4 regions of the Erwinia sp. CGal63 genome follow, and region 1 is predicted to be linked to each of the others. Evidence: predicted binding sites of a transcription regulator. Region 1 holds the regulator's gene; each other region holds the start of a gene.
What was found. The regulator CRP, encoded in region 1, controls carbon source genes, mostly activating them, when cyclic AMP is high. The targets are predictions, from matches to a motif close to ATGTGANNNNNNTCACAT.
Positions count from the first base shown of each region.

Region 2: the regulator CRP is predicted to act here: its motif matches at 2,158-2,175, upstream of MKZ79_RS01025 (CidA/LrgA family protein).
Region 3: the regulator CRP is predicted to act here: its motif matches at 1,567-1,584, upstream of msrB (peptide-methionine (R)-S-oxide reductase MsrB).
Region 4: the regulator CRP is predicted to act here: its motif matches at 1,342-1,359, upstream of aaeR (HTH-type transcriptional activator AaeR).

Region 1 covers NZ_JAKUMN010000008.1:46,555-50,081, forward strand. The annotation lists gene MKZ79_RS19370 (phosphoribulokinase) at 1-582, shown strand, start outside; gene crp (cAMP-activated global transcriptional regulator CRP) at 973-1,605, shown strand; gene MKZ79_RS19380 (YccS/YhfK family putative transporter) at 1,664-3,527, shown strand, end outside.
Region 2 covers NZ_JAKUMN010000001.1:247,897-251,423, forward strand. The annotation lists gene cdd (cytidine deaminase) at 30-911, opposite strand; gene MKZ79_RS01020 (CidB/LrgB family autolysis modulator) at 1,038-1,730, opposite strand; gene MKZ79_RS01025 (CidA/LrgA family protein) at 1,723-2,109, opposite strand; gene metG (methionine--tRNA ligase) at 2,250-3,527, opposite strand, start outside.
Region 3 covers NZ_JAKUMN010000001.1:778,098-781,624, reverse strand. The annotation lists gene ansA (asparaginase) at 1-88, shown strand, start outside; gene pncA (bifunctional nicotinamidase/pyrazinamidase) at 97-702, shown strand; gene MKZ79_RS03490 (YeaC family protein) at 766-1,041, opposite strand; gene msrB (peptide-methionine (R)-S-oxide reductase MsrB) at 1,047-1,451, opposite strand; gene gapA (glyceraldehyde-3-phosphate dehydrogenase) at 1,790-2,785, shown strand; gene MKZ79_RS03475 (D-hexose-6-phosphate mutarotase) at 2,853-3,527, shown strand, end outside.
Region 4 covers NZ_JAKUMN010000002.1:27,968-31,494, reverse strand. The annotation lists gene aaeA (p-hydroxybenzoic acid efflux pump subunit AaeA) at 1-895, opposite strand, end outside; gene aaeX (p-hydroxybenzoic acid efflux pump operon protein AaeX) at 903-1,106, opposite strand; gene aaeR (HTH-type transcriptional activator AaeR) at 1,377-2,294, shown strand; gene tldD (metalloprotease TldD) at 2,342-3,527, opposite strand, start outside.

The DNA of each region.
Region 1 (3,527 bases):
TACCTGCATACCTACGACGAAGCGGTACCGTGGAATCAGGTGCCCGGCACTTTTACGCCGTGGCAGCCGCTGCCGGAACCGACCGACGTGCTGTTTTACGAAGGTCTGCACGGCGGCGTAGTGACGCCGCAAAATAATGTGTCGCAGCATGTCGATCTGCTGGTTGGCGTGGTGCCGATCGTCAATCTGGAGTGGATTCAGAAACTGATCCGCGATACCAGCGAACGCGGCCACTCGCGCGAGGCGGTGATGGATTCCGTAGTGCGCTCAATGGAGGATTATATCAACTTCATTACGCCGCAGTTTTCCCGAACCCATATCAATTTTCAGCGCGTGCCGACCGTGGACACCTCCAATCCTTTCGCCGCGCGCGGCATTCCTTCGCTCGACGAAAGCTTTGTGGTGATCCATTTTCAGGCGCTGGAAAATATCGACTTCCCCTATCTGCTGGCGATGCTGCAGGGCTCTTTTATCTCCCATATCAATACGCTGGTGGTGCCGGGCGGCAAAATGGGGCTGGCGATGGAGCTGATTATGGGGCCGCTGGTCAAGCGGCTGATGGAAGGCAAAGCGATACAATAGCTTTCCGCCCGTGCACGGCCTGCCAGCACGCTGAGGATTCTCCCAAAAAAGGCCGGGATCGCCGCCGGTTCTGTAGAGGTAAGTTTAACAACTTCCTCTAATTCATTCAGTTAAGCGACTGTCAGCTTCGATCGCTAAAACGGCAGCGCGGCAGATTTCCCGCTATGCTGAAGCGAGACAACAGAAGACACTCATGCAAAGCTGTGCTACAAACAAGGCTGTATTTCGTCAGTACTCTACAGACCAGACGAAACGGGACGACATAACGAGCCCGGCGCTCGACAGAGAGCCGAATAACTTTCCTGCATGGGAAGCGCTTGACTATTTCAACGCCTGTCAGGGAACTCTGCCCCTGTATTTAGGCAAGATAACAACAGAGGATAACAGCGAATGGTTCTCGGCAAACCGCAAACAGACCCGACACTTGAATGGTTCCTGTCACATTGCCATATTCATAAGTATCCATCCAAAAGCACGCTGATCCACCAGGGCGAGAAAGCGGAAACCCTTTACTACATCGTCAAAGGCGCGGTAGCGGTGCTGATCAAGGATGAAGAAGGCAAAGAGATGATCCTGTCTTACCTTAATCAGGGCGATTTTATCGGCGAGCTTGGCCTGTTCGAAGAGGGTCAGGAGCGCAGCGCCTGGGTGCGCGCAAAAACGGCCTGCGAAGTGGCAGAAATTTCCTATAAGAAGTTTCGCCAGCTGATTCAGGTTAACCCGGAAATCCTGATGCGTCTCTCTTCGCAGATGGCGCGCCGTCTGCAGGTCACCTCCGAGAAAGTAGGCAATTTAGCTTTCCTTGACGTGACGGGCCGCATCGCGCAAACGCTGTTGAACCTGGCTAAACAGCCGGACGCCATGACCCATCCGGACGGGATGCAGATCAAAATCACCCGTCAGGAGATCGGTCAGATCGTCGGCTGCTCGCGCGAAACCGTTGGCCGTATCCTGAAGATGCTGGAAGATCAGAACCTGATCTCGGCGCACGGCAAAACCATCGTGGTCTACGGCACACGCTAAGCCGCTCTGTTTGTATGGCGCAACGATGCTGTTGCGCCTTTTCAGCCGGTACAGAGTGATGTGGCGCCGAATCATCTATCATCCCGAAGTCAATTACGCCCTGCGGCAAACGCTGGTGCTTTGCCTGCCTGTCGCCGTCGGCTGGCTGCTGGGCAATCTGCAAAACGGCCTGCTGTTCTCGCTGGTGCCGGCCTGCTGCAATATCGCCGGTCTGGATACGCCGCATAAACGCTTCTTTAAACGCCTGCTAATCGGCGGCGGCCTCTTCGCCTTCAGCAGCTTTCTGGTGCAGTATCTGGGCGACTACGCCGTTCCGCTGCCCGTTATCCTCTTCTCTATGGCCATGCTGCTGGGCGTCACTGGCGAAATCAGTCCGCTGCACGGCAGGCTGCTGCCCGGCGCGCTGATCGCCGGCATATTCACGCTGAGCCTGGCCGGACGCATGCCCATCTGGCAGCCGCCGTCGCTCTATATTCTGGGCACGGTCTGGTACGGCCTGTTTAACTGGTTCTGGTTCTGGCTGTGGAAAGAGCAGCCGATGCGGGAGACGCTGAGCCTGCTCTATCGCGAGCTGGCCGACTACTGCGAAGCGAAATATACCCTGCTGACGCAGCTCGCCGATCCGGAAAAAGCGCTGCCGCCGCTGCTGGCGCGCCAGCAGAAAGCGGTCGATTTGATCAACACCTGCTATCAGCAGATGCATATGCTCGCCGCGAGCAACGATAATCATCACAAACGACTGACCCGCGCGTTTCAGGTGGCGCTGGATTTACAGGAGCATATCGCCGTTAGCCTGCACCAGCCGGAAGAGGTGCAGAAGCTGGTGGAGCAGAGCCATGCCGAAGCGGTGATCCGCTGGAACGCGCAAACCATCGCCGCCAGGCTGCGCGAGCTGGCGGACGATATCCTTTATCACCGCCTGCCTGAACGATTCAGCATGGAGAAGCCGCTTCAGGCGCTGGAGAAAATTGCCCGCCAGCATCCCGCCAATCCGGTCGGCAACTTTTGCGCCTGGCACTTCAGCCGCATCGCGCGCGTGCTGCGCACCCAGCGTCCGCTCTATCAGCGCGATCTGATGGCGGATCGGCAAAAACGCCTGCCGCTGCTGCCCGCTATCAAAAGCTATCTGTCGCTGAAATCCGCCGCGCTGCGTACCGCAGGTCGCTTTGCGGTGATGCTCGCTTTCGCCAGTTCGCTGGCGCTGTTCTTTAATCTTCCCAAGCCTTACTGGATTCTGATGACGGTGATGTTCGTCAGCCAGAACGGCTACAGCGCAACCAGAGTGCGCATCCAGCACCGCGCGCTGGGTACCCTGGCCGGTCTGGTGATAGCCGCGCTCACGCTGCGTTTTCAGGTGCCGGAATCGGCGGTGCTGCTGGTGATGCTGACGCTGACGCTGGCGGGTTATCTGGTAATCCGCAAATACTACGGGCTGGCGACGATTGGCTTTACCGTCACGGCGGTTTATTCGCTGCAGCTGCTGTCGCTGAACGGCGCCGATTTCCTGCTGCCGCGCCTGCTGGATACGCTGATGGGCTGCCTGATCGCTTTCGGCGGCATGGTCTGGCTGTGGCCGCAATGGCAAAGCGGCCTGCTGCGACAAAATGCCCATGACGCGCTGGAAACCTATCAGGAAGCGCTGCAGAAGCTGCTGGGCGACGAGCAGGATCCGCAAAAGCTCGCCTGGCAGCGTATGCGCGTCAACCAGGCGCATAACGCGCTGTTCAACTCGCTGAATCAGGCGATGCAGGAGCCAGGCTTCAATGCCAGCTATCTGGCGGATATGAAACTGTGGGTTACGCATAGCCAGTTTATCGTCGAGCATATCAACGCCATGACCATTCTGGCGCGCGAACATACCATGCTGACGCCGCAGCTGGCCGAGCGCTACCTGCAGGCGTGCGAGATAGCGCTGCAGCGCT
Region 2 (3,527 bases), on a different contig from region 1:
CCGCAACTCAGAGGCTGCGGCCGTTGCGCTCAGCGTAGAGGAATGGTCTGCAGCGTGTCGCAGCCGAGAGCCTGTAAGGTCGCGGCGGTGGCCTGCCGTTGGATAAGACGGGCGTCGGGCGCCTCCGCCAGCACGGCACGCTGAATTTGCAGAACGTCATAGCCCGCGAGATTCAGCAGGATCAGCGCGGCCTGCAGCGGCGGCAGGCTGGGGTTGAAAGCGGCGTTTTCGGCATAGCTGCCGGCGAAGATGGCGCCGTCGGCCATCTGCAGCGCTACGCCGCTCAGCGCCTGCGAGTAGGGCGCATGACTGCGGTTGGCGGCCGCCAGCGCGGCGCGACAAAGCTCGTCCCCTTTGAGCGGTAAACCGTGATCGACTTCATCCAGCAGTAGCTTCTCAATCGCCAGATCGCGCGGGCCGAAGGCGTCGGGCAGATAATCGCCCAGCGTCGCCGGTTCGCGGCCCGGCAGGTTGATACGCAGCGCGGTGCCGCTGTTCAGCTCATTCATAAACTGGCGGCAGTGGCCGCAGGGCGTGTAGTTGACGGTAATCGCCTCCAGCCCTTGTTCGCCGCGCAGCCAGGCATGTGTCACCGCGCTTTGTTCCGCATGAACGGTTTGCTGCATCGTCGCGCCGGAGAACTCCATGTTGGCGCCAAACCAGAGATGCCCGCTTTTTCCCAGCGCCAGCGCGCCGACGTTAAAGCCGGAGAGCGGCGTCACGGCGCAGGCTGCGGCCAGCGGCAGCAGGGCGAAGGTCAGCTCGCGATTCTCCAGCCCGGTTTGCGTTCTGATGAGCTGCATCTGTTCAGGGGTAAAAAACGAGGGAAAGGTATCGGTCAATAAAGGCTGCAGCGCCGCCTGCAGCGGCGAAGGCAAAGCGGCGAAAGCCGCATGAAAACGTGATTGCATAGGGGCTTCTCTTGCATAGTTGGCCGCTTATTCTGGCGGGCAGCCACCGGGATGTATGTGATTATAATCACATAGATTATGCAATTTATGAAAGAGAACCACAAAATGCGCGACGCATCGCAAGTTTTACTGCCATAAACGCAGCAGCAGCGGAAAGAGAAACGGCGCCAGCAGTGAGGTGATAATGCCGCAGAGCACCAGCGCCAGCGAACTCCAGGCGCCTTCCTGGTAATCTACCTCCGAGCTGCGTGCCGTACCCAGCGCATGGGAAGCGTTGCCGATCGCCAGGCCGCGCGAGGATTTGCTGCGGATCTTAAAGAGATTGAGCACCATATGGCCGAAAACCGCGCCGAGCACGCCCGCGATCAGCACGCAAATAGCGCTGATGGCGGGAATGCCGCCCAGCGTGGCGGAAACGGCCATCGCGATCGGCGTAGTCACCGACTTGGGCATAATGGTCGCCGCTATCTGCGGCGTGGCGCCCATCCATAAAGCGATAGCTGTGCCGGAGATCATTGCCGTCATGCTGCCGATAAAGCAGACGCCGATAATCGACTTCCAGCGCGCGCGGATTTGATGCAGCTGCTCATACAGCGGCAGCGCCAGCGCCACTACGGCCGGCTGCAGCAGCTGGTTGAGGATAGCGCTGCCCTGAAAGTAGCGGGCGTAAGGCATCTGAAGCAGCAGCAGCAGCGGAATAATCGCCGCCACGGAGATCAATAGCGGGTTGAACAGCGTCAGTTTCACCTTCGTCGCCAGCCAGCGAGCGCAGAAAAACACCAGCAGGGTCAGCGGTAGCGACCACCAGATATCACTCATCCGCGCCTCCTTTTGCCTTGCCGAGCAGCTTATCGGCAACCACTCCTACGGTCAGCAGCACAATAAAGGTACTCACCACGCAGGAGATCACAATGGGGCCGAACTGCGCGCTGAGCAGCTCCGTATAGCCCATTACGCCGACGCTGATCGGCACGAACAGCAGCGCCATATAACGGATCAGCAGCATACTGCCAGGGCGCACCCAGTCGGGCGGCACCAGCTGAAAAGCCAGCAGGAAAAACAGGATCAGCATACCGATAATACTGCCCGGAATGGTGACAGGCAGCAGTGCCGCCAGCGCGTTGCCGGCATAGAGACAGAGACAGATAATCAGAAAGGCGCGCAGATAGCGCCAGATGGCCAGCAGTGCGGTACGCATGATTAGCTCCGGTTTTTCAACGCATTAATCATACGATCAACGGAATAAATGTGCCAGAGATCCCATTTTCGGATGGCGGGCGCCTGCGTTGGCCGAAAAGCGAATAAAAAAACGGGCGAATCGCTTCGCCCGTTGCTCTCTTATTTGACCTGCATCCCTGGCTGAGCGCCGCTGTCTGGCGAAAGCAGGAAGATCTCTTTACCGCCGGGGCCAGCAGCCATCACCATGCCTTCCGAAATGCCGAAGCGCATTTTACGCGGCGCCAGGTTGGCGACCATCAGCGTCAGACGACCGACCAGCACTGCCGGATCCGGATAGGCGCTGCGAATACCAGAGAAGATATTGCGCGTTTCGCCGCCGATATCCAGCGTCAGGCGCAGCAGCTTGTCAGAGCCTTCCACAAATTCGGCGTTCTGGATCAGCGCGATACGCATATCCACCTTAGCGAAATCATTGAAGTCGATGGTTTCGGCAATCGGCGCATCCGCCAGCGGGCCGGTCAGCGCAGGCTTGTTCGCCGCGGCCGCGTCCTCTTTCGAAGCCTCGATCAGCGCGTTGACCTTGTCCATTTCCACACGGCTGTAAAGCGCCTTAAAGGCGGAGAGAGTGTGATCCAGCAGCGGCTGCTCAATGGCGTCCCAGCTCAGCTCCTGATTCAGGAAGGCTTCGGCGCGCTCGCTTAAGGAAGGCAGCACCGGTTTCAGCCAGGTCATCAGCACGCGGAACATATTGATGCCCATTGAACAGATCGCCTGCAGGTCGGCATCGCGGCCTTCCTGCTTCGCCACGACCCACGGCGCCTGCTCGTCGACATAGCGGTTCGCCACGTCGGCCATCGCCATAATTTCACGTACCGCGCGACCAAACTCGCGGCTCTGCCAGGCTTCGGCAATGCTGGCGGACGCGTCGACAAAAGATTGATACAGCGCCGGATCGGCCAGCTCCGCCGACAGTTTGCCGTCGAAACGCTTGTTGATAAAACCGGCGTTGCGCGAGGCCAGGTTGACCACTTTGTTAACGATATCGGCGTTTACGCGCTGCACGAAATCTTCCAGATTAAGATCGATATCATCAATGCGCGAGGAGAGCTTGGCGGCATAGTAGTAACGCAGGCTGTCCGCGTCCAGGTGCTGCAGCCAGGTGCTGGCCTTGATAAAGGTGCCGCGCGATTTGGACATCTTGGCGCCGTTTACCGTCACATAGCCATGCACAAACAGGTTATTAGGCTTACGGAAGTTGCTGCCTTCCAGCATCGCTGGCCAGAACAGGCTGTGGAAGTAGACGATATCTTTGCCGATAAAGTGATAGAGCTCGGCGTCGGAATCTTTTTTCCAGAAAGCGTCGAAATCGATGTCGCCGCGCTTGTCGCACAGGTTTTTGAACGAGCCCATATAGCCGATCGGCGCATCCAGCCAGAC
Region 3 (3,527 bases), on a different contig from region 1:
CCTGCTCAGTCAGAACCTTTCCAGCGATGAAGTGCGTCGACAGATGCAGGTGAATTTGCGCGGCGAACTGACGCCGGACGAAAAGTGAGATAAGTCATGAAGGCCCTGATTCTGATCGATTTGCAAAATGATTTTTGTCCCGGCGGCGCGCTGGCCGTGGATCAAGGAGAGCGAGTTATTGCCGTCGCCAACCGCTACGCCGCAGAATTTTATCGGCTTCAGCAGCCCGTAGTGGCAACGTTTGACTGGCATCCGGCTAATCATGGCAGCTTCGCCACCAATGCAGGCCAGCCCGTGGGCACGCTGGGCGAGCTGGACGGCTTGCCGCAGGTCTGGTGGCCCGATCACTGCGTGCAGCACACGCCGGGCGCGGAGCTGCATCCGCAGCTGGAGCAGCGCTATCTGACCACGCAGATCTATAAAGGGCAGCAGCCGCTGGTGGACAGCTATAGCGCTTTCTTCGATAACGGCCATCGACAGAAAACGGCGCTGGATGAGTGGCTGCGTAGCCGTGGCGTGACCAGCCTGACGATTATGGGGCTGGCGACGGACTACTGCGTAAAGTACAGCGTGCTGGATGCGCTGGCGCTGGGCTATCAGGTCGAAGTAGTGACAGAAGGCTGCCGTGGCGTAAATCTGTCGCCGCGCGATAGCAAGATCGCGCTGGCCGAAATGGCCGCTCAGGGCGCCGTTATTCTCTGAAGTAAACTTGCTCCTGCTTTCAGCGCCGATTATTCCTGCAGGAATAATCGGCGTCGTTAGTCGCTACTGCAGTCTGATTTTGGTGAGGTCGTCGTCGATGCCAAACTCTTCTTTCAGCTGCTTCTTGCTTTTGGTCACCATCTCGCCGCCCTTGCCCACGCTCATATGCTGCGGATTATCGTTGTGGCGCGCCTGCCACAGCATCACCAGCTGCAGACTGTTCTCTTTTTGCTCCGGCGTTAGCGGCACGCCGTCGGCCCACTTGCCGGTCTCCACCGCCGTTGCCAGGCGCTGGTAGATATCCGGCGTCATGGCTTTGAGCACTTCATCAAGCTCCATAGCGACTATCCTTTAATCTGGGTGCCGGCTTCATCGGTAAAGCTTAGTGAAGCGGAGTTGACGCAATAGCGTTCGCCTGTCGGCTGCGGGCCGTCGGGAAAAACGTGTCCCAGGTGCGCGTCGCAGGTGCCGCAACGGATCTCGATGCGCTGCATACCGTGCGAGTCATCTTCCAGGTAGCGGATAGCTTCATCGCTGTAAGGCTGATAGAAGCTGGGCCAGCCGCAGCCGGAATCGTACTTGGTGCCGGAAAGAAACAGCGGCGAGTTACAGACGAGGCATTGATAGATGCCTTCGCTTTTGTTATGCAGCAGTTTGCCCGAGTATGGCGGCTCAGTGCCGCGCTGCTGGGTAACATAGTGCTGCATCTCGTTTAGATCGGTTTCGGGTTTCAGTGGGCGTTCGGCCATATTAAGCATCTCTGGCAATAGTGTCTGAAGTTCAGCTAACATTCTAACAAATACTTAACAACGCCATGGGATTTTTTATGCTCAGGCGGAGTCTGAAAGTTAGCGTGCGATGAAAATGTGACTTAGATCACCCTTTAAAATGTCGAGCCCTTTATATTCGCGCCGAATGCCCCAAACTAATGGGTGAGACGCATGTCGCGGAAGGCGTTTTCAGGCGATTATTCCTGCTCCAGGGTTTGACTTGTCGCAACTATTGAAGCGATTCCGCTTGACGCCTGATAAGGTTTTTGTAATTTTACAGCCAACCTTTTATTCACTAACAACAGCTGGTGGAATATATGACTATCAAAGTAGGTATCAACGGTTTTGGCCGCATCGGTCGCATCGTTTTCCGTGCTGCTCAGCAGCGTTCCGACGTAGAAATCGTTGCGATCAACGATCTGCTGGACGCCGAGTACATGGCTTACATGCTGAAATATGACTCCACGCATGGTCGTTTCGACGGCACCGTTGAAGTTAAAGATGGCCATCTGGTTGTTAACGGCAAAACCATCCGTGTTACCGCTGAAAGAGATCCGGCTAACCTGAAGTGGAACGAAGTCGGTGTTGACGTGGTGGCTGAAGCTACCGGTATCTTCCTGACCGACGAAACCGCTCGTAAACATATCCAGGCTGGCGCGAAGAAAGTTGTGCTGACTGGCCCATCCAAAGACGACACCCCAATGTTCGTTATGGGTGTTAACCACAAGGCATATGCTGGCCAGGAAATCGTTTCTAACGCCTCCTGCACCACCAACTGCCTGGCGCCGCTGGCTAAAGTGATCAACGACAAGTTCGGCATCGTTGAAGCGCTGATGACCACCGTTCACGCGACCACCGCTACTCAGAAAACCGTTGACGGCCCGTCTCACAAAGACTGGCGCGGCGGCCGCGGCGCGTCCCAGAACATCATTCCATCCTCTACCGGCGCAGCTAAAGCTGTAGGTAAAGTCATCCCTGAGCTGAACGGCAAACTGACCGGTATGGCGTTCCGCGTGCCTACGCCTAACGTTTCCGTGGTTGACCTGACTGCACGTCTGGCTAAGCCTGCTTCCTACAAAGAAATTTGTGAAGCGATCAAGGCCGCTGCAGAAGGCGAGCTGAAAGGCATTCTGGGCTACACCGAAGATGAAGTGGTTTCTACCGATTTCAACGGCGAAACCCTGACCTCTGTGTTCGACGCCAAAGCCGGTATCGCACTGAGCGACACCTTTGTTAAGCTGGTTTCCTGGTACGATAACGAAACCGGTTACTCTAACAAGGTTCTGGATCTGATCGCGCACATCGCAAAATAATTGCGACAGGCTGATTCTGAGGGCGACTGCGGTCGCCCTTTTTTTTCGCTGATTAACAGGAGCTCCGATGAACGAAAAACTCTTTTCGCTGCCCGTAGCCGAACAGCTCACGCCCTATATCTCGCTGCGCAAGATGGGCGATCTGCCGCTATTGGTTATTGCGCATCCGCGCGTACGCGCAGCGGTGACGCTGCAGGGCGCACAGCTGGTTGCGTGGCAGCCCAGCGGCGAAAAGCCGGTTATCTGGCTAAGCGATAAAACCGCATGGAGCGCCGGTAAAGCGATTCGCGGTGGCGTACCTGTCTGCTGGCCCTGGTTTGGCCCGGCGGGCGAGCCGGCGCATGGCTTCGCCAGAACTCTGCCCTGGACGCTGTCAGCGCATGACGAAAACGAAGAGAGCGTTATGTTGACGCTGGTGCTGGAAAGCAGCGAGCAGACCAAAAAGCTCTGGCCGCACGATTTTTCCCTGTTTATCCGTTTTCGCTTCAGCGAACGCTGCGAGATAGAGCTGGAAGCGCACGGCGATTTCGAAGCCACCGCTGCGCTGCACAGCAACTTCGAAGTCAAAGATATCGACGGCGTAGAGGTCAGCGGCCTGGGTCAGCCCTATATCGATAAGGTGCGTGATAACGCGGAAGGCCTGTCAGAAAGCGGCAGCCAGCGCTATCCCGATCGCGTTGACCGCATCTATACCCAACCGGAAGATTGCAGCATCATCAGCGATAAAACCGGAAACCGAACC
Region 4 (3,527 bases), on a different contig from region 1:
TCGGCGACATCTCATGCGGCTGGCGATCCTGCGCGCCGGTGACGATCACGGTCGCCGTGGTGCCGGAAGGATAGAGATTGCCCTGCTGCTGATCCAGGTGAATACGCACCGGCACGCGCTGCGCGAGGCGCACCCATTCCAGGTTGGAGTCGATGGTCGCCATGCCTTTGCTGTCGCTGCTGCTGCTGCTGTTGGTGACGCCGGCGGCGACGCTGTCTACGGTGCCGTGCAGCACGCGGTTGCTGCCCAGCGGCGTGATTTCCACGCGATAGCCCGGACGCACGCCTTCCAGCTTGGTTTCTTCCATATAGGCCAGCACATAGAAAGTATGCTGCTGCACCAGCGCTACGGCGGTCGAGCCGCGCGTAATAAATTCGCCGCGGTAGACGTTAAGGTTGGTCACCCAGCCGTCCGCAGGCGCTTTCACCACGGTACGCTCCAGATCCAGCTTCGCGGTGTCGCGGGTGGCGATGGCTTTCGCCAGCTGATGTTCCGAGGTCTGGTAGTCGTTGTTGGCCTGCTCGATGGCTTCGCGCGACATGGCGGAAACGCCCAGCTGGTTACGGCGGCTAGCTTCACGGCGTTTCTCGTTGACCAGCGCCTGATAGTAAGCCACGTCCGCTTCCGCTTCGTTCAGCGCCTGCTGATAGCGCGGCTGATCGACCACAAACAGCACCTGATCTTTCTTCACCAGCTGGTTGTCACGCACGCGCACGTCGGTAATCAGGCCGCTGACGTCCGGCGCGATAGCGACCACGTCCGCCGTGAATTTCGCGTCGCGCGTCCAGGGTGATTCGGTGTAGTAGACCCACACGTGAAAAATGCCGACAACAGCAATCACGACCAGGATAAGGGTAATGGCGAACCGGGAGATTTTTCTTGTTAACGCTTTCACTATGACCTCAGACAAACAATCGGGAAACCAGATAGAACAGGCAGCAGTAGAGTGCTGTATTAAATAAAGCCGGATGCCAGACCAGGTCATAGATTCCAGTCGGCGTCAGCAGGCGACGCACCAGCCAGAACAGCATCAATGACACAATAATTTCAAAGAATATGGGCGGGAAGGAGAGCCCAAATATCACAATAACCGGAAGCACACTCATCTCTTATCCTTGTCGGGTTTACCGGGCGTTCCTTTCGCCACACAAAACTACCGCCCTGTACAGGGAGGCTGCTGCTCTACGGGTGATGATGTCAGACTGACCGCGAGCGGTCTTATCAAAACCGGCGCTCTATGAATAATAGCCTATTCAGGAGCCAGCACTTTGGCGAGTTGAGTTACGGAACCGTAACCCGGCGATGCTATAGTAACGCGGCTGACTATACGTTTTCTACCTAATGTGATCTAAATCACTTTTAAGCCAGAGTTAATAATGGAAAGAATGAAAGGCATGTCCGTGTTCGCGCGCGTGGTAGAACTGGGTTCTTTTACCGCCGCAGCCAGCCATCTGCAGATGAGCGTTTCCGCCGTCAGCCAGATTGTGGCCAAACTGGAAGATGAGCTGCAGGTGAAGCTGCTGAACCGCAGCACGCGTAGCATCGGCCTGACCGAAGCCGGGAAAATCTATTTCCAGGGTTGCCGCCGAATGATGTCCGAAGCGCAGCAGGTACATGAGCAGCTCTACGCTTTTAACAATACGCCTGTCGGCACGCTGCGTATCGGCAGCTCTTCGACGATGGCGCAAAACGTGCTGGCTAATATGACCGCCGATATGCTGAAGGAGTATCCCGGCCTGACGGTGAATCTGGTTACCGGCATTCCTGCGCCCGACCTGATCGCGGACGGGCTGGATCTGGTGATCCGCGTTGGCGCACTGCGCGACTCCAGCCTTTTTTCGCGGCGGCTCGGCTCGATGCCGATGGTGGTCTGCGCGGCCAAAAGCTATCTGGCGCAGCACGGCACACCGGAAAAGCCTTCCGACATCGGCAATTTCTCCTGGCTGGAGTACAGCGTACGGCCCGATAACGACTTTGAGCTGACCTCGCCGGAAGGCATCTCTATCCGTCTTTCGCCGCAGGGACGCTTCGCCACCAACGATTCGCAGACGCTGATCCGCTGGCTGGTAGCGGGCACCGGCATCGCCTATGTGCCTTTGATGTGGATTATCGATGAGATTAACGCTGGCAAGATTGAGATTCTGTTTGCACATTATCAGTCCGATCCGCGTCCGGTTTACGCGGTTTATACGCAGAAAGACAAGCTGCCGCTGAAGGTGCAGGTCTGCATCAACTACCTGACGGACTATTTCCATAAGGTGGCGGACGTTTATCAGGAGTATCGGCAGGAATAAAAAGGGCGCACCGTCACGGCGCGCCCCTGAAGAGAGTCAGAAAGCGATCAGGCGGTGCCGCCAACCGTCAGCTTGTCCAGCTTCAGCGTTGGCTGACCTACGCCAACCGGCAGACTCTGGCCCTCTTTGCCGCAGACGCCGACGCCTTTATCCAGCGCCAGGTCGTTGCCGACCATCGAGATCTGCTGCATCGCTTCAATGCCGGAGCCGATCAGCGTCGCGCCCTTCACCGGTTTGGTCACTTTGCCATTCTCGATCAGATAGGCCTCAGAGGTAGAGAAAACAAATTTACCTGAGGTGATATCCACCTGGCCGCCGCCGAAGTTCGGCGCATAAAGGCCATACTCCACGCTGGCGATGATCTCTTCCGGCGTCGATTTGCCCGCCAGCATATAGGTGTTGGTCATACGCGGCATCGGCAGGTGCGCGTAAGATTCGCGACGACCGTTGCCGGTAGGCGCCACGCCCATCAGACGAGCGTTGAGCTTATCCTGCATATAGCCTTTCAGGATGCCGTTCTCAATCAGCACGTTGTACTGGCCCGGCACGCCTTCATCGTCGATCGCCAGCGAACCGCGCAGGCCTTCAATGGTACCATCATCCACCACGGTACAGAGATCGGAAGCGACTTTTTGTCCAATCTGGCCGCTGAATACCGAGGTACCGCGACGGTTGAAGTCGCCTTCCAGACCGTGACCAACCGCTTCGTGCAGCAGCACGCCAGGCCAGCCCGCGCCCAGCACTACAGGAATGCTGCCCGCCGGCGCCGCTACGGCGCTCAGGTTGACCAGCGCCATGCGTACCGCTTCGCGCGCCCAGGCTTCGGCACGGATTTCGCCGGACTCGTCCGCCAGGAAGAACTCATAGCCGAAACGACCGCCGCCGCCGCTGGAGCCGCGCTCGCGCTTGCCGTCCTGCTCAACCTGCACGCTGATGGAAAGCCGTACCAGCGGACGCACATCGGCAGCCAGCGTGCCGTCTGTGGCTGCCACCAGCACCATCTCGTAGACGCCGCTCAGGCTGGCGCTAACTTCCTGCACGCGCTTATCCGCCGCGCGCGCCGTGGCGTCAACACGATGCAGCAGCGCGATTTTCTCTTCGCGGCTCAGGCTCTGCAGCGGATCGACCGCCGGATAGAGCTGGCGGTTCATTACCGCACCCAGCGTGTGTGCTTTGCCGTTGCCCTGTTCGCGCACGATGCTGCGCGCCGCCGTGGCGCTTTGCGTCAGCGCG